4 regions of the Streptomyces sp. NPDC054841 genome follow, and region 4 is predicted to be linked to each of the others. Evidence: riboswitches for the same ligand, from Rfam matches in the RefSeq annotation. Region 4 holds a riboswitch; each other region holds the start of a gene.
The links. A riboswitch is a leader RNA that binds a small molecule or an ion and turns the genes downstream of it on or off. The one in region 4 is predicted to bind cyclic di-AMP.

Region 1: another riboswitch for cyclic di-AMP. It lies ahead of ACWGI8_RS22620 (transglycosylase family protein); the one in region 4 lies ahead of ACWGI8_RS25565 (M23 family metallopeptidase).
Region 2: another riboswitch for cyclic di-AMP. It lies ahead of ACWGI8_RS24565 (C40 family peptidase); the one in region 4 lies ahead of ACWGI8_RS25565 (M23 family metallopeptidase).
Region 3: another riboswitch for cyclic di-AMP. It lies ahead of ACWGI8_RS22305 (M23 family metallopeptidase); the one in region 4 lies ahead of ACWGI8_RS25565 (M23 family metallopeptidase).

What each region holds. Positions count from the first base shown of each region.
Region 1 is NZ_JBSGZO010000173.1:7,909-12,603, reverse strand. It holds gene ACWGI8_RS22630 (FtsB family cell division protein) at 1-116, opposite strand, end outside; gene eno (phosphopyruvate hydratase) at 245-1,525, opposite strand; gene ACWGI8_RS22620 (transglycosylase family protein) at 1,906-2,568, opposite strand; cyclic di-AMP (ydaO/yuaA leader) riboswitch at 2,573-2,738, opposite strand; gene ACWGI8_RS22615 (transglycosylase family protein) at 2,996-3,964, opposite strand; gene ACWGI8_RS22610 (cytochrome P450 family protein) at 4,127-4,695, opposite strand, start outside.
Region 2 is NZ_JBSGZO010000200.1:353-5,047, reverse strand. It holds gene ACWGI8_RS24590 (8-amino-7-oxononanoate synthase) at 1-172, shown strand, start outside; gene ACWGI8_RS24585 (DUF397 domain-containing protein) at 186-404, opposite strand; gene ACWGI8_RS24580 (helix-turn-helix domain-containing protein) at 420-1,277, opposite strand; gene ACWGI8_RS24575 (ATP-binding protein) at 1,521-1,964, shown strand; gene ACWGI8_RS24570 (DUF6328 family protein) at 2,070-2,603, opposite strand; gene ACWGI8_RS24565 (C40 family peptidase) at 2,692-3,168, opposite strand; cyclic di-AMP (ydaO/yuaA leader) riboswitch at 3,172-3,323, opposite strand; gene ACWGI8_RS24560 (hypothetical protein) at 3,687-3,995, opposite strand; gene ACWGI8_RS24555 (ATP-dependent Clp protease proteolytic subunit) at 4,003-4,638, opposite strand.
Region 3 is NZ_JBSGZO010000168.1:3,748-8,442, forward strand. It holds gene ACWGI8_RS22295 (MerR family transcriptional regulator) at 148-897, shown strand; gene ACWGI8_RS22300 (PP2C family protein-serine/threonine phosphatase) at 1,197-2,285, shown strand; cyclic di-AMP (ydaO/yuaA leader) riboswitch at 2,535-2,670, shown strand; gene ACWGI8_RS22305 (M23 family metallopeptidase) at 2,682-3,752, shown strand; gene ACWGI8_RS22310 (PrsW family intramembrane metalloprotease) at 4,103-4,695, opposite strand, start outside.
Region 4 is NZ_JBSGZO010000214.1:2,279-6,973, reverse strand. It holds gene ACWGI8_RS25590 (helix-turn-helix domain-containing protein) at 1-594, shown strand, start outside; gene ACWGI8_RS25585 (DUF6126 family protein) at 664-810, shown strand; gene ACWGI8_RS25580 (tyrosine-protein phosphatase) at 830-1,645, opposite strand; gene ACWGI8_RS25575 (hypothetical protein) at 1,717-2,079, opposite strand; gene ACWGI8_RS25570 (hypothetical protein) at 2,169-2,324, shown strand; cyclic di-AMP (ydaO/yuaA leader) riboswitch at 2,846-3,000, shown strand; gene ACWGI8_RS25565 (M23 family metallopeptidase) at 3,005-3,985, shown strand; gene ACWGI8_RS25560 (SGNH/GDSL hydrolase family protein) at 4,178-4,695, shown strand, end outside.

The sequences.
Region 1 (4,695 bases), on a different contig from region 4:
CGGGAGCGGCGGGCCTGCCGGCGGTTCTGCGAGCGGTAGACACGGGCGGCGGTCTGCTCGCCGAGCAGCCGCAGCCGGGTCGCGGTGGAGAACCGGTCCCGGTCCTTCCCGGTCATCGCTCGCCTCCCCTATTACCTACGGTTATTACTACGGCCCCGTTGGTACGTCCTCTTACGTACGTACGTCCCCGGACACGGTACGGGACCGCGGCCGGGGACGTACGGAGGCTGGTGCTTTACGCCGGTCAGCCCTTGAAGCGGGGGAAGGCGCTGCGGCCCGCGTACACCGCCGCGTCGTCGAGGATCTCCTCGATGCGCAGCAGCTGGTTGTACTTGGCGACGCGCTCGGAGCGGGCCGGGGCGCCGGTCTTGATCTGGCCGCAGTTGGTGGCGACGGCCAGGTCGGCGATCGTGACGTCCTCGGTCTCACCGGAGCGGTGGGACATCATGCACTTGAAGCCGTTGCGCTGGGCCAGCTCGACGGCGTCCAGGGTCTCGGTCAGCGAACCGATCTGGTTGACCTTGACGAGCAGCGCGTTGGCCGCGCCCTCCTCGATACCGCGGGCGAGGCGCTCGGGGTTGGTGACGAACAGGTCGTCGCCGACGAGCTGCACCTGGGAGCCGAGCTTCTCGGTGATGGTCTTCCAGCCGTCCCAGTCGTCCTCGAAAAGCGGGTCCTCGATGGAGACGAGCGGGTACGCGGCGACGAGCTCCGCGTAGTACTCGGTCATCTCGGCGGCCGAGCGCGACTTGCCCTCGAACTCGTAGTTGCCGTCCTTGTAGAACTCGGAGGCGGCGACGTCGAGCGCGAGCGCGATGTCCTTGCCCGGCGCGTAGCCGGCCTGCTTGACGGCCTCGATGATGAGGTCGAGGGCCTCACGGTTGGAACCGAGGTTCGGGGCGAAGCCGCCCTCGTCGCCGAGGCCGGTCGACAGTCCCTTGTCCTTCAGGACCTTCTTCAGGGTGTGGTAGACCTCGGTGCCCCAGCGCAGGGCCTCGGAGAAGGACTCCGCGCCGATCGGGGCGATCATGAACTCCTGGATGTCCACGTTGGAGTCGGCGTGCGAGCCGCCGTTCAGGATGTTCATCATCGGAACGGGCAGCAGGTGCGCGTTCGGGCCGCCAAGGTAGCGGAAGAGCGGGAGGTCGGAGGCCTCGGAGGCGGCGTGCGCGACGGCGAGGGAGACACCGAGGATGGCGTTGGCGCCGAGGGAGGACTTGTCCGGGGTGGCGTCCAGGTCGAACATCGCCTGGTCGATCAGGCGCTGCTCGGTGGCGTCGTACCCGACGAGCTCCGGGCCGATCTGCTCGATGACGGCGAGGACGGCCTTCTCGACACCCTTGCCCTGGTAACGGTTCTGGTCACCGTCGCGGAGCTCGAGGGCCTCGAACGCACCGGTGGACGCACCGGACGGGACAGCAGCACGGCCGGTGCTGCCGTCGTCGAGGCCGACCTCGACCTCGACCGTGGGATTGCCTCGGGAGTCCAGGATTTCCCGGGCTACGACGACGTCGATGGACGGCACGAGCATCTCCTTCTGGGATGTGACGCTGAATGTGACGTATGCGAAGCAGGTGCAGCGCAGGTCATGCAGGGTCGCTTTGGCCTTGCGACACGAGCCTATCCGGCTCGCGGGCATCAGCCAGCCGGTGCCCGCCCCATGGGACGAAAAAGGGCACAAAACAGACAGAAACCCCGACCCGGCGCGTACGGGGGAAGGCGCGCCGGGCCGGGGAGCCGGGGGACGGGGGTGTGTACGACCGGTGGTCCGCCGGGTCCACCGGGCTACGGGTGCCCGTGGGGGACTACGGGAGTCCGTCGGGGACTACGGGGCGCCCGGTCCGGGTCGGGGAGTCCCGGACCGGGGCGGGTCCCGGGGCCGGGGCGGGTCCCGGGGCCGGGTCGTCAGCCCAGGTGGAGCTTCTGGCCCGGGTGAATGACGTTCGCGTCGTCGATGACGTCCTTGTTCAGGTCGAACAGCTTCTTCCAGCCGCCCTCGACCTTCTTGGCCTGGGCGATCTTGCTGAGGGTGTCGCCGGCCTTGACCGTGTACTCGCCGTCGCCCTTCTTGATGCCCTTCGCGGGGGCCGGGGCGGCGGAGCGCTCGGAGCGGGTGGTCGGGACCTCAGCGCGCTTCGGGGCGGGGGTCTCGGCCTTGGGGGCGGCCGGGGCGGCACCCGTGTACGCGGCGTTGGACAGGCCCACGCCGCAGTTCGGCCAGGCACCCTTGCCCTGGCCCGCCAGGACCTTCTCGGCGATCTCGATCTGCTGGGCCTTCGACGCCTGGTCGGCGGTGGCGGCGTAGGCGGTACCGCCGTACGCGGCCCAGGTGGAGGCCGAGAACTGCAGGCCGCCGTAGAAACCGTTGCCGGTGTTGATGGACCAGTTGCCGCCGGACTCGCACTGGGCGACGGTGTCCCACTCGGAGGCGGTGGCGGCGGACGCGGTGCCGGTGGCCATCAGCGGAGCGGCGATCGCGGCGCCGGTGACACCGGCGAGCGAGGCGATACGGGCGGACCGCTGGAAGACGGTCGGGCGACGGTGCTTGCCCTTGCCGGAAAGCAGCATGGAGTTTTCCCCTCACCGACGCCTACGAGGTGAGCTGTCGGGTTCGGGCCAAGTGAGTTGCCCGGCCACGCGACTTGCGCGCGGCTTCACCCCAAGCCGTTCCGTCCCTCATCGGGCCGGTCCGGCACTTACCTTGGGTCCCCCGCTCCTGCCTTCGGCGCTTGCGCGTCGACTGTTCCCGCCGGCCGCCGGCAGGATTCGGCGTGCGGTCGTCGGGGCCCGCGATGGCGAGCGGTTCAGACCGTAAACGTACTTCTCCCCGATGTTCAAAGACGAACATCGGGGAGAAAACACGCTTATTTGACTTGCAGAGATGTCCGTTTTTGCAGGTGAGAGGCGTGTTGGCCGGAGTTGACCGACAAGACACGCCAGTTGACCGGAAGAGACTCATGTCTCACTTGCACAGAACCGGACATAAGGCGGCGAACTACTTCTTCAACTGCTCCTGATCCAGACCCAGATCGAGGCTCTGGCCAGGCAGGATGAGGTCGGCGTCGGAGCCGACGACCTCCCGGTTCGCCTCGTAGAGCGCGGGCCAGCCGCCGGGCACCTTTTCCGCGTCCGCGATCGACGACAGGCTGTCGCCGGGGAGGACGGTGTACCCATCTCCCGTAGCGGCGCCCTCTCGTGCCGATCCGTCACCTCGTGAGGCATGACGACCGGATTCGCGCTCATCGCCCGAATTGCCCGCCTCGTCCTCGTTGTCGGCGGGGGCGCCGCGGTGCTTGCCGGTGCCGGTGTCCTTGCCGGCGTCAGCGGCGGCGTCACCCTCGCCCGCCCCGTCCGAGTCCTCGCCGGAGCCGCTCGCGGAGCCCGCCGGGGTGGACGGCTTGGCAGTCGGGGTGGACGGCTTGGCGTCCGGGGCGGACGAAGCAGGGGCCGAGGGCTTGGCGCCGTCCTTGTCGGCGTCGTCGGCGTCCGGCTCGGGTGCCACATCCGCCCCGTCGCCGAACGACGGGCTCTTGGCGCCGCCGTCCTGTGCGGCGGGAGTGGAAGCGGCGCCGCTTCCGAGCGTGGCATCGCCCTGCACGAGACCGGCGATCTCCGAGCAGTTCGGCCAGGCCGCCGGCCCCTGGGCGGCGAACACCATCTCGGCGACCGAGATCTGCTGGGCGCGGCTGGCGAGGTCGGCGCGCGGCGCGTACGCCGTGCCGCCGTAGGCCTCCCAGGTCTCCTGGGTGAGCTGCAGGCCGCCGTAGTAGCCGTTGCCGAGGTCGGCGCTCCACATGCCGCCGCTCTCGCAGTCGGCGACGCGGTTCCAGGTGGCGGAGTCGGCGGCGGAGGCGGAGCCCGCACCGAGCAGCGGGATGGCGATGGCCGATCCGGTCACCCCTGCCGCGACGATGAGAGCGGGGGCCTGACGGGGGCGGCGGTGTCGACCGTTCCCGGAGCGCATGCGGTGTGCCTTCCGTGTGACAACAGAAAACTCCTGAGTCTGCTGAGTCGGTTGAATCAGCGAAGACCCCGAGTCGGGGTGAACGTAGCCGCACTCGCGCGTCAGTCACAAGTCGATGCAGCAGAGATCACGTAAAAGTCACAGTCCTGACTGAGCGTCAGTTCAGCGCGGGCTCCGCGAGGGCGTGAACTCAACGGGCAGAGTGCGCAATCCGCGCATAATGAGCCCGCCGCGCCACCGCAATTCGGAAGGATCGACCGCAAGCCGCAAGTCGGGCAGTCGAGTCAGCAGCGTCGCGAGCGCGGTCTGCCCCTCCAGGCGCGCGAGCGGCGCGCCGAGGCAGTAGTGGATGCCGTGTCCGTACCCGAGGTGCTGATTGTCCCGGCGGCTCAGATCGAGCGTGTCGGCGTCGGGGAACCGGTCGGGGTCACGGTCGGCGGCGGCGAGGACGACGAGGACGGGGTCGCCCGCGTCGATGCGCTGCCCGCCGAGAGTGAGCGGCTCGGTCGCGAACCGCCAGGTGGCGAGCTCGACGGGCCCGTCGTACCGGAGCAGTTCCTCGACCCCGGTGGCGAGCAGCCCGCTCTCGCCGGCCGCGAGGGAGGCCTGGAGGCGGTGGCGCTGCTCCGGGTTGCGAAGCAGGGCATACACGCCGTTACCGATCAGATTGACGGTGGTCTCGAACCCGGCGAAGAGGAGGATGAAGGCCATGGCGGCGGCCTCGTTCTCGG
Region 2 (4,695 bases), on a different contig from region 4:
CGTGCGCTGGGCGGCGGACTGCAGGGCCCGGGGACTGGCAGTCGGCTGCTTCCGGCCGCCGTCCGTGCCGGACGGCATCTCCCGGATCAGGCTCACCGCGCGGGCCGATCTCACGCCTCAGCAGGTCGAGACGGCGGTCGCCACCATCCTGGGGAGCGCGCCCGCCGTCTGAGCCGGTGGGTCCGTCAGCCGGCCGAGTCCTCTCCCAGCCCGCGCAGGAAGCCGGTCCAGGCGGCGGGGGAGAACCGCAGCACCGGCAGATGGACGTTCTTCGAGTCCCGCACGGCCAGAGCGCCGTCGGCGCAGCGTGCGGTCTCGACGCAGTTGTTCATTCCGACACTGCGGCTGCTGCGCTGCCACGGAGTGCGCAGCGGGGTGTGTAAGAGTGCGTCGTGAGCAGACATTGGGGGGTGCCTTCCCTACGCGCCGTCACCGATCCCGGTGATGAGATCCAACGAGTCGTGGAGCGAGAGCGCATGCGCCTGCATGGTGCGGAACGCGGCGCCGTACGCATCAAGGTCTTCTTTCCGCTCCAGATAGAGACTACTCGTCAAGTGGTCAAGAACAACCACGTCCAGATCAGAAGTGTTCGGAAAAGAGAAGATAACGAAAGGTCCGGTGAGTCCCACATAGCCACCGGTCGAGAACGGCAGCACCTGCAGCCGGACATGGGGGAGCCGGGCCATGTCCAGCACCCTCCTCAACTGTCCGCGCATGACCCGCGGACCGCCCACCTGCCGCCGCAGCACCGCCTCGTCCAGCACCGCGCTGAACTCCAGCGGCCGCTCCGCACGGAGCACTTGCTGACGGGCGATCCGGACCTCCACCAGTGAGTCCACGGTGGCCGACGGCAGCCCTTCGAGCGCGGAACGGGTCACGGCCCGCGCGTAGTCGGGGGTCTGCAGCAGCCCTGGCACCACCGACGTCTCCAACGTCCGGGCCGTGCTCGCCTGGGACTCCAGACTGATGAAGTCCCGGTACTGCGGCGGGATCACCCCCCGATAGGCGTGCCACCAGCCCGTACCGCCGCCGTCCGCCGAACCGGCCAGCGTCCCCAGCAGTTCACGCAGCCGCTGGTCGACGACCCCGTACGCATCGAGCAGCCGGGCCACGTCCGCCGGCTTCGCCCCGCTCGTGCCCGTCTCGATCCGGCTCACCTTCGACTGGTGCCAGCCCACGAGCCGCGCCGCCTCCCGGCTGGTGAGGCCCGCGCCGAGCCGCAGCCCGCGCAACTCCTCCCCGAGCTTGCGCCGGCGCACCACGGGACCGTGCCGCATCCCCGTCTCCTCCTTCGGCCGCCGAATACCCCGGCGAATCGCAGCGCCGAGTATGAGCCCAAATACGGTCTCGCGTCGCAGAGTTCACCGCTTTGAGCGACAGATATATGCATATCCTGGTGGAACGGCACCACCGGCGACAGCAGGAGTGGCAGTCTGGCGCGAAGCACAATCCGAGGCTGTTCCGGCACATCATCCGCTACGTGCCGCAATCCGGCCCCGGTGGGAAAGGGACAGCCCGCCATGGCAGATCACCAGGAAGCATCCGTCACTCTGCCGAGCAATCCCGCCTCGGTCCCCGCCGCGCGGAGATACGTCTCCGACATCCTCACCGAGTGGGGACTGCCGGGGGAGGCCGAAGCGGCCGACACCGTACGGCTCATCGTCTCCGAACTCGCCACCAACGCCGTGCAGCACACCTTCGGACAGTCGCCGACCTTCACGGTCGACGTCCGGCTGGAGCGCGACGAGCAGCTGCGCATCGGCGTCACCGACAGTCACCCCCGATGGCCGCAGCGGCTGCCCGCAGCCGTCCAGCAGGACAACGGCCGGGGCATGGTGATCATCCGCTGGCTCACCGCGGAGTGCGGCGGGCGGCTGTCCGTCAGCCCCACCCCGGAGGGCGGCAAGACCATCTGGATCGTCCTGCCCTGGGCTGCCGCCGCCCCCGTGCAGAACCCCGGCTGACCGGGTGGCGGCCGGCCGGGCGGTCGGCGCGGCGGTGACCCGGCCGGTGGCCACGGTCCGGCCGCGTACCGCCCGGACCGTGGAGAAGGCCGCCGGCGCGGGCCCTCACCGCCCTGCGCCGGGCGCTGACGACGGGTCTTCCTGCGAGTCCTCCTGCGAGGTGATGTGCAGGCCCACGAGCCAGGGCAGCAGGCCCCACAGCCCCGCGCAGACGAGCAGCGTCGCGGCCGCGGCGATCACTCCCTCGGGCGTGCCGTGCACGACATCGACGACCAGCAGTACCGCCGAGGTCAGCGCCAGGGCGAGCACCGCCATGCCGATGCCGGCCAGCCGGGAGGAGATGTCGACGATCTCCCGTTTGGCACCTCTGCGGAACAGACCGCGGTGCAATGCGGCGGGCGCGGTGAACAGCGCCGCCGCGACAACGGCCAGCATCAGCGTCGTCACGTACGTGCCGCGCTGGAACGAGTTGAGCGAAGGGAAGCGGGCCGTGAAGGCCAGCGTCAGCAGAAAGGCGAACAGGATCTGAACGCCGGTCTGGATGACCCGGAGCTCCTGGAGCAGCTCGACGAAGTTACGGTCGGCCTGCTCCGTCTCGGTCTCGTCCCGCGAGGCGCGGAGGCTTTCGTCATCAGGCATGCATGACGAGTAGCCCGCGCCCCGCGGAACATGCCACCGCTGAGCCGATCGGCGCATTCAGCCGATCGCGTGACGCGGTCCCACAGGGTCAGCGCACGCGCCCGTACCGCACGTTCTTGGACCAGATCTTGCTCAGTTTCACGACGGATCCGGTCTTCGGCGAGTGCCAGATCCTGCCGCCGCCCGCGTAGATACCGACGTGGTACACATACCCGCCGGCATGGAAGAAGACCAGGTCACCGCGTTGCCGCTTGTGGGCGGAGATGTGCCGGGTGCGGTTGTACTGTTGCTGCGCCGTGCGCGGCAGGCGTTTACCGGCCTTCTCGTACGAGTAGAGAATGAGCCCTGAACAGTCGAACCGGTACGGACCGGTGGCCCCGTACCTGTACGGCGCTCCCTTCTTCGACGCGGCCACCTTCAGGGCCTTCGTCGCGTGTGCCGAGGCCGCCTGGGCCTCGGAGACGCCGCCCGGCATGATCAGCGAGCCGCCGACGGCGGCGAGTGTGAGAGCCGAGACGGCACCCGTCCGTGACAACAGGGACGGGACATGTGTCTGCGCAGTCATGCGCAACCCTTCGTCAGCCGCCTGTGAAGGATGACCTGTCGGGTTCGGACCGGCGAAGAACGCCCGGCCGCGCTAGCGGCTTCACCCCGAGGACCGGCCATGCGGCCGGCCCGTACTGCTCGGGTCCTCCACTCCTGCCGAAGCCCTCATGTCGACCAGGCATCCGGTGCGGCGGCAGGACTCGGCGTCCGCCCGGACCGCCCCGCCGCGGTGGCGGGGGCTTGTCGTCCCAGGGATCTTGACGCACTTTCTGCCGGATTTCCGAGTTGAAACGACGATTTGTGAAGCTCCTCACCACTGATCCATTGGAGTGGACAGGGCCGTTTGGCCGAGTTCGCGTGGCCGCGTGACGAGCGCCGTACCAGCAACGGAACGCCGCATTCGATCAGATGGCTCAACGCTGTGCGCAACTCGCCCGATACTTATGCCGAAGCTGCGAGTGGTCCGGATGGGCGACACCCACTCGTACGCCTCCGGCATGGCGCGAGCGGCCTTCCGGGCTTCCGTGTGGCCCGCCGTCAACTCGTCGGCTCGGGCGGCACGGTGATTCGGGAGGCCCTCCGCTCCCCGTCCAACACCCGCAGGGCGCGCGTCAGTGTGGGCGAGTGCAGCTCGCTCTCGCCGCGCGCGTGCATCAGCGCCAGTGAGTCCCTGAGCGCCGCGGCCCGTGCGGCCAGTGCCTGCGCGGCACGGAGCGCGCCATAGGTGTGCGTGCCGTGGGCCGGGTTGATCCGTCCCAGCTGGTCGACGACTTCGAGATAGCAGTCGATGAACTCGCTTTCGGCGCGCGTCAGTGCGGGCAGGGGCGGCAGCTCCGGAGGCAGCAAGGCCGGCTCACCTCGCGCCGGTGGAAATCGCGGACGTCTTGCGGTTCTTGATGATGTGGTCCACGAGGCCGTACTCCCTGGCCGCTGCCGCGTCGAGGACGGTGTCGCGTTCGAGGTCGGCGGCGATGCGCTCGGCGCTCCGACCGGTGTGCCGCACGAGCATGGCGGCGAGCTGCTCGCGCAGCCGGAGCAACTCCTGTGCCTGGATGTCCAGATCGGTCGGCTGGCCCTGGAGCGGCTCGGTCAGGGCGGGCTGCTGGACGATGACCCGGGCGCCGGGCAGGGCCATTCGTTTGCCGGGCGTGCCCGCCGCGAGCAACACGGCGGCGGTGGAGGCGGCCTGACCGAGGCAGGTCGTCGCCACGTCGCAGGTCACCACCTGCATCGTGTCGTAGATCGCGGACATGGCGCTGATCGAGCCCCCGGGGGAGTTGATGTAGAGCGAGATGTCCTGGTCGGGGGCGGCGTACTCGAGGTGCAGGAACTGGGCGATGACGTCGTTGGCCGAGGTGTCGTCGACGGGTGCGCCGAGAAAGATGATCCGCTCGTCCAGCAGCTTCGAATACGGATCCAGGGAGCGGAGCCCGGCGCTGGTGCGCTCGGTGAACTCGGGCAGGACGTAGCGGGCGGAAGGACGGTTCATGACGTGCCTCTCCTCGTGCGCGGCTCTGGTGGCTCTCACGGATCTCATGGCTTGCAC
Region 3 (4,695 bases), on a different contig from region 4:
CCCGGGCGGACCTTTGCGTCCACTCGCCTGCACTCGCGCCCACCCTCGCCCTCACACGCCCGCTCGCGCCGGCTCCCCTGCCCCTCTGTGAGACCCGGCTCGCTCTCGCTTGACCTTTACGTAACGTCAAGTTCTAGCGTGAAGGTCATGGAGTGGTCGATCCAGGAGATTGCCAGGAAAGCCGGTACGACGAGCCGCACGCTCAGGCATTACGGAGAGCTGGGGCTGCTCGCACCGAGCCGGATCGGCAGCAACGGTTACCGCTATTACGACCAGGACACCCTCGTCCGGTTGCAGCGGATTCTGCTGCTGCGCGAGCTGGGCCTCGGGCTGCCGGCGATCGCGCAGGTCCTGGAAGGCCAGCGGGACACGGCCGCCGCCCTGCGGACGCATCTGAGGCTGCTGGAGCAGGAGCGGGAGCGCATCGGGCGGCAGATCGCCTCGGTACGGACCACTCTCGACCGGACGGAGAAAGGAGAGGAACTCATGGCGGAAGAAGTCTTCGACGGCTTCGACCACACGCAGTACGAGCAGGAGGTCACCGAACGCTGGGGCCGCGAGGCGTACGAGAAGGGCGACCGCTGGTGGCGTTCGCTGAGCGCCAAGGAGAAGAAGGCGTTCCAGGACCGTCAGGTCGCGATCGCCCGTGACTTCGGGCAGGCTCTGAAGGACGGACTGGCGCCCGACAGCGACGAAGCACAGGCGATCGCGCAGCGGCAGTGCGAATGGCTGTCGGTGACGACCGCCCCGACCAGGTCGTACGTCATCGGGCTCGGCGAGATGTACGTCGCCGACCCGCGCTTCACGGCGAACTACGACCGGCACGGGGAGGGGACGGCTGTGTTCGTCCGTGACGCGATGAAGGTGTACGCGGAGCGCAACCTCAGCGACGACTGAGGCGCCTCCCGTCCGACGGTCGGACGGGAGCCGGTCACCAGGAGGGCCCCCTGGTGGCCGATCAGCCCGGACTGGTTCCGGCCGGCCCTGATGGGCACCGGCTGGTTCTTGCCGGTTCTTGCCGGTCCTGGCTGGTCCTGACTGGTCCGGTTGGCCGATGGTGAGTCGCTGAGCGGCGCGGCTCCGGCCAGCCTGAATGGGGCGCGGTACCGTCCGCAGCCGTGGGCGGACCTGGCAGGAGACCACTGGTGGGGCAGCGAGAAGGCGACAACGGACAGCGGCGGGACGGTGGCCGCAGGATGGTCCGGGTGCTGCCCTTCCTGCTGATCGTGGGCGGGATCTTCTTCGACCTGGGCACCCCGGAGTCGTACACCGCGTCGCCGCTCTTCGCCGCGGCACCGCTGGTCGCCGCCCCCTTCTTCTCGGCGCTGTTCACCCTGCTGACGGGAGTCGCCGCCGTCGCGGCGGTGGCCGGGCTGCATGCGTACAACGGCACCGTCTCCGACATCCCGGCCGTGACGGAGCTGCTGACCGTGTTCACGGTCTCCGTGCTGGCTCTCTTCATCAACCAGGTCGTACGCCGCAGCGGCGAGCGCCTCGCTTCCGCGCGCGTCATCGCGGAGGCCGCGCAGCGGGCCGTGCTGCCCACGCCGGCCGACCGGATCGGCGGGCTGCAGATCGCCGCGCGGTACGAGGCGGCGCAGGAGGACGCGTTCATCGGCGGGGACCTGTTCGCCGCGCAGGACACTCCGTACGGGGTGCGGCTGGTCGTCGGGGACGTACGGGGGAAGGGGCTGGACGCCGTCGAAGCGGTGGCCGTGATCCTCGGGGCGTTCCGGGAGGCCGCCGAGCAGGAGTCCTCGCTGGAGGGGGTGGCACAGCGGCTGGAGCGGGCGCTCGCCCGGGAGGGCATGCGTTCCGGGCTCGACGCGTTCGAGGGCTTCACCACCGCCGTGCTCGCCGAGATCCCCCACGAGGACGGAGCGGTCCGGATCCTCAACCGGGGCCACCCCCCGCCGCTCCTGCTGACCGCGGACGGCACGCTGGGCATGCTGGAGCCGCCCGAGATCTCGCTGCCGCTGGGCATGGGGGATCTGGGGGCCTCGCCGGACCGGGCGTACGAGACCCGGTACGCGGCCGGTGCCACGCTCCTGCTCTACACGGACGGGCTGACCGAGGCGCGTGACGCGCACGGCGTCTTCTACGATCCGGGCGAGCGGCTGGGCGGCCGGATCTTTTCCGGACCGGAGGAGCTGCTGGACGCGGTCGTCGCCGACGTACAGCGGCATACGGGCGGCGCGTCGACGGACGACATGGCGCTGTTGGCGGTCACCAGGCCCGGGGAACGGCAGCCGGAGCGGCGCAGGACGATGCCGGTGGTTCCGTGAACGGAACGCTGGGAACGCAGCGCCACGGACCGTAATCGAAACACAGCCCTCCGCATAACATTTGACTCACCGTCAGAAGGGCTGACCGGATTGAGGGGCAGTCAACTCGCCCGATTCGGTGCTGTTGTGCCTGAAAAGTCCAGGCCAATGTCGCTAACGATCACTGGGAAGAGCTTGGAATCCGCCCCCCGTGTCTATTAACGTTCGATAACGCAGCGCGGTCGTCACAGTCGTCGCAAGAGACGGCACCGTGCGCACGCGCCGAATCCCGCAAGGGAACCGGGGAACCACCTATTGGGGTGAATCGGGCACTTCGCAGTGCTCGTAGGAGACCTTCCTGCTCCGAACCCGTCAGCTAACCCGGTAGGCGATAAGGAAGGAAAGGAGAACGCCTCCGTGGCGTCCAACGAGCCTGCCCTCCAGGAACCTCCCACCAGCGAGTGGGTCCCCACCAACGAGTGGGCCCCGGCCACCGGGGCGGAGGAATGGAACCCGACCGAGGAATCGGTCCGTCCGGTCCGTGGCAGGCATCGCGTCGTCAAGCAGCGCAACGGACTCGCCCGGAGCTCCACCGTTCTCGGAGTCGGCGTCATCGCCGCGGTCGGCGCGGGCGGCATGGCCACCGCGCAGAACAAGCCGCCGGTCTCCATATCCCTCCCCGACGCCATCACGGACCACCTCCCGGACGCGGATTCGCTTCCCGGCGTGGGCTCCCTCCTCTCCTCGGACGACTCCGACTCGGAGAGCCGGAACAACGCACCGCTCACCGCCTTCTCCGTCGCCGACACGGCCGCGGACGACGGACAGGGCGCCGGTGACGCGGGCGAGGCCCTGCGTGCCCGGATCCTCCAGCAGGCGGAGCAGCAGCAGGCCGAGGTCGAGGCCGAGGCGAAGGCAGCCGCGGAGAAGGCCGCCGCCGAGAAGGCCGCGGCGGAGGCGAAGGCGCAGCAGACCGCGGCCGAGACCGCCGCCGAGGCCGCGGCCGCCAAGGCCGCCGAGGCGAAGCGGCTGGCCGAGGAGGAGGCCGCGCGCAAGGCGGAGGCCGAGCGGCTCGCCAAGCTCGCCGCGAGCTACTCCCTGCCGACGTCCTCGTACACGATCACCTCGACCTTCGGCCAGGCCGGTTCGATGTGGTCCTCCGGCTACCACACCGGCCTCGACTTCGCGGCGCCCACGGGCACGCCGGCGAAGGCCGTGCACGGAGGCACCGTCAAGTCGGCGGGCTGGTCCGGGTCGTACGGCTACCGCATCGTGCTGGAGCTCGAGGACGGCACCGAGGTCTGGTACTGCCACCTGTCGTCGATGACCGTCGGCGTGGGGCAGACCGTCGGGACGGGCGAGACCATCGGGCGCGTCGGCGCGACCGGCAATGTCACCGGACCGCATCTGCACCTGGAGGTGCACACCCCGGGCGGCGACGGCATCGACCCGATGGCGTGGCTGCGCGACAAGGGGCTCTCCGTCTAGTGCCGTGGCCGGAAAGGTTTGCCGGGAAGCTCGCGGCGTCCGGTGCGGTGCATCGCAAGGCGGAGTATCGCCCTCGTACTGGGCGTACTTGGGTGATGCGACAACGCAGCGAGGTGCCGTGCAGGGCGTCGCGAGCCGGTGAACCGTTCCGGCCACGACACTAGGTCCTGTCCGCCCGGACTGGGCCTAGGAGGACCTGTCCGGGCCTGGGCCCGGACTGGGCCATGGTCCTGGTCCGCCGGGTTCGTACTCGAGTCACCGGCAGCTCTGGCGCACCCCCCCGACGCCTGGGCTGCCGGTTTTTCGTGCCGCGGTGCGGTCCGCGACGCCGCGGCGATCCGCGTTCTCCGCTACCTCCGGTACGGGTTGTAGCCGTCGTAGTCCAGATACGGCGGTGGCTGCCACACCTGGCCCGTCGCGCGGGCCGCGTACGTGAGGGCCGGGCCCGCGACGCTCCTGCGCTGCCAGAGATGATGGAGCAGCTCCTGCTCGCGGGCGACGAAGTCCGGGCCCCCCGCGCCGCGCTGGGCCCGGTGGCGCAGGAAGGCCAGCGAGGTCGCGAAGGCCTCGTACTCGGAGACGGCGCGGGCGGCCGCCGGGCCCTGGGTACGGCCGGCCATGTCGCGGGCCACCGTGCGCGCTCGCATGGAGGACAGGGCGAGCGGCTCGGCAGGGGCGAGCCAGCCGGCCGCCGCGTACGCGGGCAGCTCGGCCGCGACCGTACGCAGCTCGCGCTGCCGGGTCCAGATCGCCAGCCAGGTCAGCAGCCCGAACGCCGGCACCATGAACGCCGCGTACACGGCGTAGAACCCGAACGGGCCGAACCTCGCCGAGCCGTTCCACAGCGCGTGCATGCCCATCGCGAGGGTGAGACCGAGCAGCGGCAACACGGTCCTGCGGAACCTCCGGCGCCGGGCCGTGATCGCCGCGAGGCCGAACCCGA
Region 4 (4,695 bases):
GGACGACCTGCCGGACAGGCAGCGGACGAGCTGCCCGATGTCGCACCGCGGCTGCGCGAGCTGCGCCGCCGCCGTGGTCTCACCCTGGAGGCCGCCGCCCAGCGGGCGGGCCTTTCCCCCGCCCATCTGTCGCGGCTGGAGACGGGCAACCGGCAGCCGTCGCTGCCGACGCTGCTCGCGCTGGCCCGGATCTACGGTACGACCGTCGCCGAGCTGCTCGGCGAGATCCCGCCGGAGCGCGACGCGATCATCCGCGCGGGCCGGATGGGCCCCGCGGAGGCCGACGGCTGGACGTACCGGCAGGCCGGCGGCCGCGGGCGCGCCATGCAGGCGCTGCGGGTGCGCGTGCCGTACTCCGGGCCCCAGGAGGAACTGGTGCGGGTGCACCCGGGCGAGGAGTGGCTGTACGTACTCGAAGGGCGGCTGCGGCTCGGCCTCGGCGACACGGTCCATGAACTCGACCCCGGGGACAGCGCCCACTTCGACTCGCTCACACCGCACCGTATCGCCGCCGCCACGATCGGCGGGGCCGAGCTGCTCTTCGTCCACACGCTGCTGCAGAGCCCCGACCCGCACGCACACCCGCACGTCTGATCCGCACACCGCACGTCTGCCCCTGTGTGCCCCCGTGGCACGTACACCCGCACGCCTGAGGAGACCGCCATGCCCCGGAAGCCGTCATCGAGCCAGGAATCGAGCCAGGAATCCGCGTTCCCCGTCGGACTGATCGTCCGGCTCTTCGCCTATCTGGTGGCAGGCCACCTCTTCGCGGCCTTCCTCTATCTGCTGTTCACCGTGGGCGGCCAGTGACCCGCCGCCCGGCAAGGGCTCAGGCCGATCCGTCCAGCAGACGGTCGCGCAGCCGCTCACGCGTCTCGGGCGTGATCTCGAGGCCCTCGGAAAGATAGCTCTCGGTGCTGCCCCAGGTCTCCTCGATGGTCTCGAACGCCGCCGCCAGGTACTCGGAGCGGGCGTCGAAGAGCGGGCTGAGGAGCTCCATGACCTCCGGCGACATCCCGGCGGGCGCGTTGTCGCCGCGGCGCACCTTGTAGCGGCGGTGCGGGTCGTTCGACTTCAGGTAGTCGGCCTCGATGGCGTCCCGCTCGACACCGACCGCCAGCAGGGAGACCGCTATCGACAGACCCGCGCGGTCCTTGCCCGCCGCACAGTGCATCAGGGCCGGGACGCTGTCCTCCGCCAGCGCGTGCAGCACACGGCTGTGCTCGGCCGTGCGCTCCTTGATGATCACGCGGTACGACGCGACCATGCGGGCGGCCGCCTTGCCGTCGGCGAGGATCGACCTCAGCTGGTCGAGGTCGCCCTCGCGGACCATCTTCCAGAACTCGGCGCCGTCCGCCGGGTCGGTGAGCGGGATGTTGAGGTTGCGCACACCGGGCAGTTCGACGTCCGGGCCTTCCAGCTTCTGGTCCGCGGCATTGCGGAAGTCGAAGATCGTGTGGAGCCCGAGCGAGGCGAGGAAGGCGGCATCGGTGTCGGTGGCGTGCGCGAGATGGCCGCTGCGGAAGAGCCGCCCGTGCCGCACCAGGCGCCCGTCAACGGTCGGCAGTCCGCCCACGTCCCGGAAGTTGCGCACCCCGGCCAGCTCGGGTTCGGTCGACGGGATCTGAGGCAGCTGCTGCGTCACGGTGGCTCCTCCGTGTCTGCGGTCGGCGCTCGCCGACAATGGCGCGTTCCTGACCATACGACATCGATTCCTCAGGCAATCATTTCGGCTCCGCTGGAAGGGCCGCGCCGCAGGAGGGCAACCGGAGTACGCCGCGCGCGCTCGTACTGGACCAGCCGATTCCGCTTGGTGGCCTCATCGATGGTCTCGCCGAGGACCACGTGCCGGTGCATGCCCAACAGCTGCTGGACCTTCGTGCCGCTGTCCCTGGGCGCACCTGAAGGCAAGGTGCAGGCCGTTGCCCCGATGGTGGATCGCGCGCGATGATGTGCGAACGTGTGCGAATTTGAGAGGCCGGGGTGATCGAGTCGGTTGGCAGCGGTCGTATCTGGGTTCTGTCCGGCAGTACGAGCAGCTATGCGCTGCTCGTCACCGAACGGGACGAGCTTCTCCATCTCCACTGGGGGCCGCGCATCCGCACGGCCGACGCCGAGTACCTCGCCTCCCAACCCCTCTCGAGCTGCGGCTGTGCTTCAGCGACCCCGTGCACGGCCTCGCGCTGACCGTCCACTACCGGATGCGGGACGAGTGCCTGGACACCGGTGTCGTTCACCGGGGCTCCGTCCTGCTCCACCATGGGCTGCACACGGGTCTCCACGGTGATCTTGACGCGACGGTGATCCGGCTGCGGCGCCGCTGACCGCGCCCGGGTCCGGGTCCGGTCAGCACCTGGGCGGAAGCCCCGGGCGGCCGATTCGTGAACTCCGGGAGTTCACGGCGCACTTGGTGGGCGGCCCGGAAGTGTTTCGCTTGCCGAGCCGGCCGCGACACAAAAGGGACAATGCGGGGCAAGTGGAATGACTTGGGTGAAAGGGGTGGGTGGCGCACTCCTTGCCTGCGTGTGTAGTTGGCGCCAATCGAGCCTAATGGACGATCTGTCCGTATTAGTCCATTTCGGGTAACGCGCCCGAGTTAAGGGGGAGATGGGCTCGGGTTCGTGAGCGGGATCATATCTGTGACGTTCTGTGGTGATGCCGGACATGTGAACTCCCTTGTTACGTAGGAAATCGAAGATCCGTGATTTACAGAGGGTGACCGGGAAATCCAGGTCGAAATCAGGCGGAAGGGTTCCCGGTGGAATTGATGGCTTGTTCGCGCCGACCCGGCTCGCTTACGGTCACCGCAATCCGGTCGGAACGCCTAATCCTGCCGCCGTCCGGAATATCGCACCCACCCACGTGTGGCAGGAGCGGGGGACCCAGGTAGTACGCCGTTCCGGGATCCCGGACGGCTCGGGGTGAAGTCGCGCGCCATGCGCGGCCGGGCATCTCCAGCCCGAACCCGACAGCTCACCTCGCAGGCGGCGGAGAGGAATTCGCCATGCCCGGTAAGGGTAAGCATCGCCGTCCGAGGGCCAACCCGATCACGCGTGGATTCGTCGCCGCCGGAACGGGCGGGGCCGCCATCGCGCTCCCGCTCATCGGCGCCCTCGGTGCCCATGCCGCCGAGAAGTCCGCGCCCTCCGCCGCCCCCGAGCACATCGCAGCCGTCGCCAAGAAGGCCGTCGCCCCGCATGCGCCGAAGGCTCCCAAGGCGCCTGCGACGTACACCGTCGTGGCCGGTGACTACCTGTCGAAGATCGCTCAGGAGCAGAGCGTCAACGGCGGCTGGAAGAAGCTGTACGCCGACAATCGCGCCGCCGTCGGTGAGGACCCGTCGCTGATCCACCCGGGACTCAAGCTGACCCTCGGCGGCAAGCCGAAGGCCCAGGGCGAGGCGAAGGTCCGGAGCGAGGCGAAGCCCGAGCGGAAGGCCAAGGCTCCGGTCAAGAGCGAGAAGCCGTCCGGTTCCTCCGAGCGTGCCTCCCGCACCGCCGAGCGCCCCAAGGCCGCTCCGGCCGCCGCCGAGGCCCCCGCCACGAACGCCGCCGCGAACGCCGCCGCGCAGACCAGTTTCTCCGGCTTCTTCGCGCCGGTCCGCGGCGGCGTCAGCACCGCGTACAAGACCGCCGGTTCCATGTGGTCCAGCGGTTACCACACCGGTGTCGACTTCATCGCCGCCACCGGTACGTCCGTGAAGGCCGTCGGCCCGGGCACCGTCGTGTCGGCCGGCTGGAGCGGCGCGTACGGCAACGAGGTCGTCATCAAGCACAGCGACGGCACGTACTCGCAGTACGCCCACCTCTCCCAGCTCTCCATCGCGTCCGGCGAGAGTGTCACCGGCGGCCAGCAGATCGGCCTCTCCGGCTCCACCGGCAACTCCACCGGCCCGCACCTGCACTTCGAGATCCGCACGAGCCCGAGCTACGGCTCGGACATCGACCCGCTGGCCTACCTCCGCCGGCACGGCGTCTCGATCTGACGCGACGTCCGTACCTGACACGGCGTCTCACCGTCCGCCGGCCCCGCATCGTGGGGCCGGCGGACGCGCGCGTTCCTGCTCCTTCCGGGTATTCCCGCTTTGCGGAAAACTGACCGGGTGGCCTATATCACCCCGCGTCAACCCCTCCCTACGGTGGCGTAGGTCACTTCCCGCGAGGAAAGATGTCTCGACGTGGCAGACGATTCGCGATCAAGAACAAACGGCGCAATCGGGTCCTATGCGGCGATCGGTGACAGCTTCACCGAGGGCGTCGGAGACCCGGGACCTGAGGGACAGTTCGTCGGCTGGGCGGACCGACTCGCGGTCCTCCTGGACGACCGGGTACCGGAACACACCTTCCGCTACGCCAACCTCGCCGTACGAGGCAGGCTCCTCGACCAGATCGTTGAGGAACAGGTCCCGCGGGCGAAGGAACTCGCCCCCGACCTGGTGACGTTCTGCGCCGGGGGAAACGACATCATCCGGCCCGGCACCGACCCCGACGACGTCGCGGAACGCTTCGAACGGGCCGTCGCCGACCTCACCGCCTCCGTCGGCACCGTCATGGTGACCACCGGCTTCGACACCCGCGGCGTACCCGTGCTGCGCCATCTGCGCGGCAAGATCGCCACGTACACCGCGCATGTCCGCGCCATCGCCGACCGCTACGACTGCCCCGTACTCGACCTCTGGTCGCTCAAGTCCGTCCA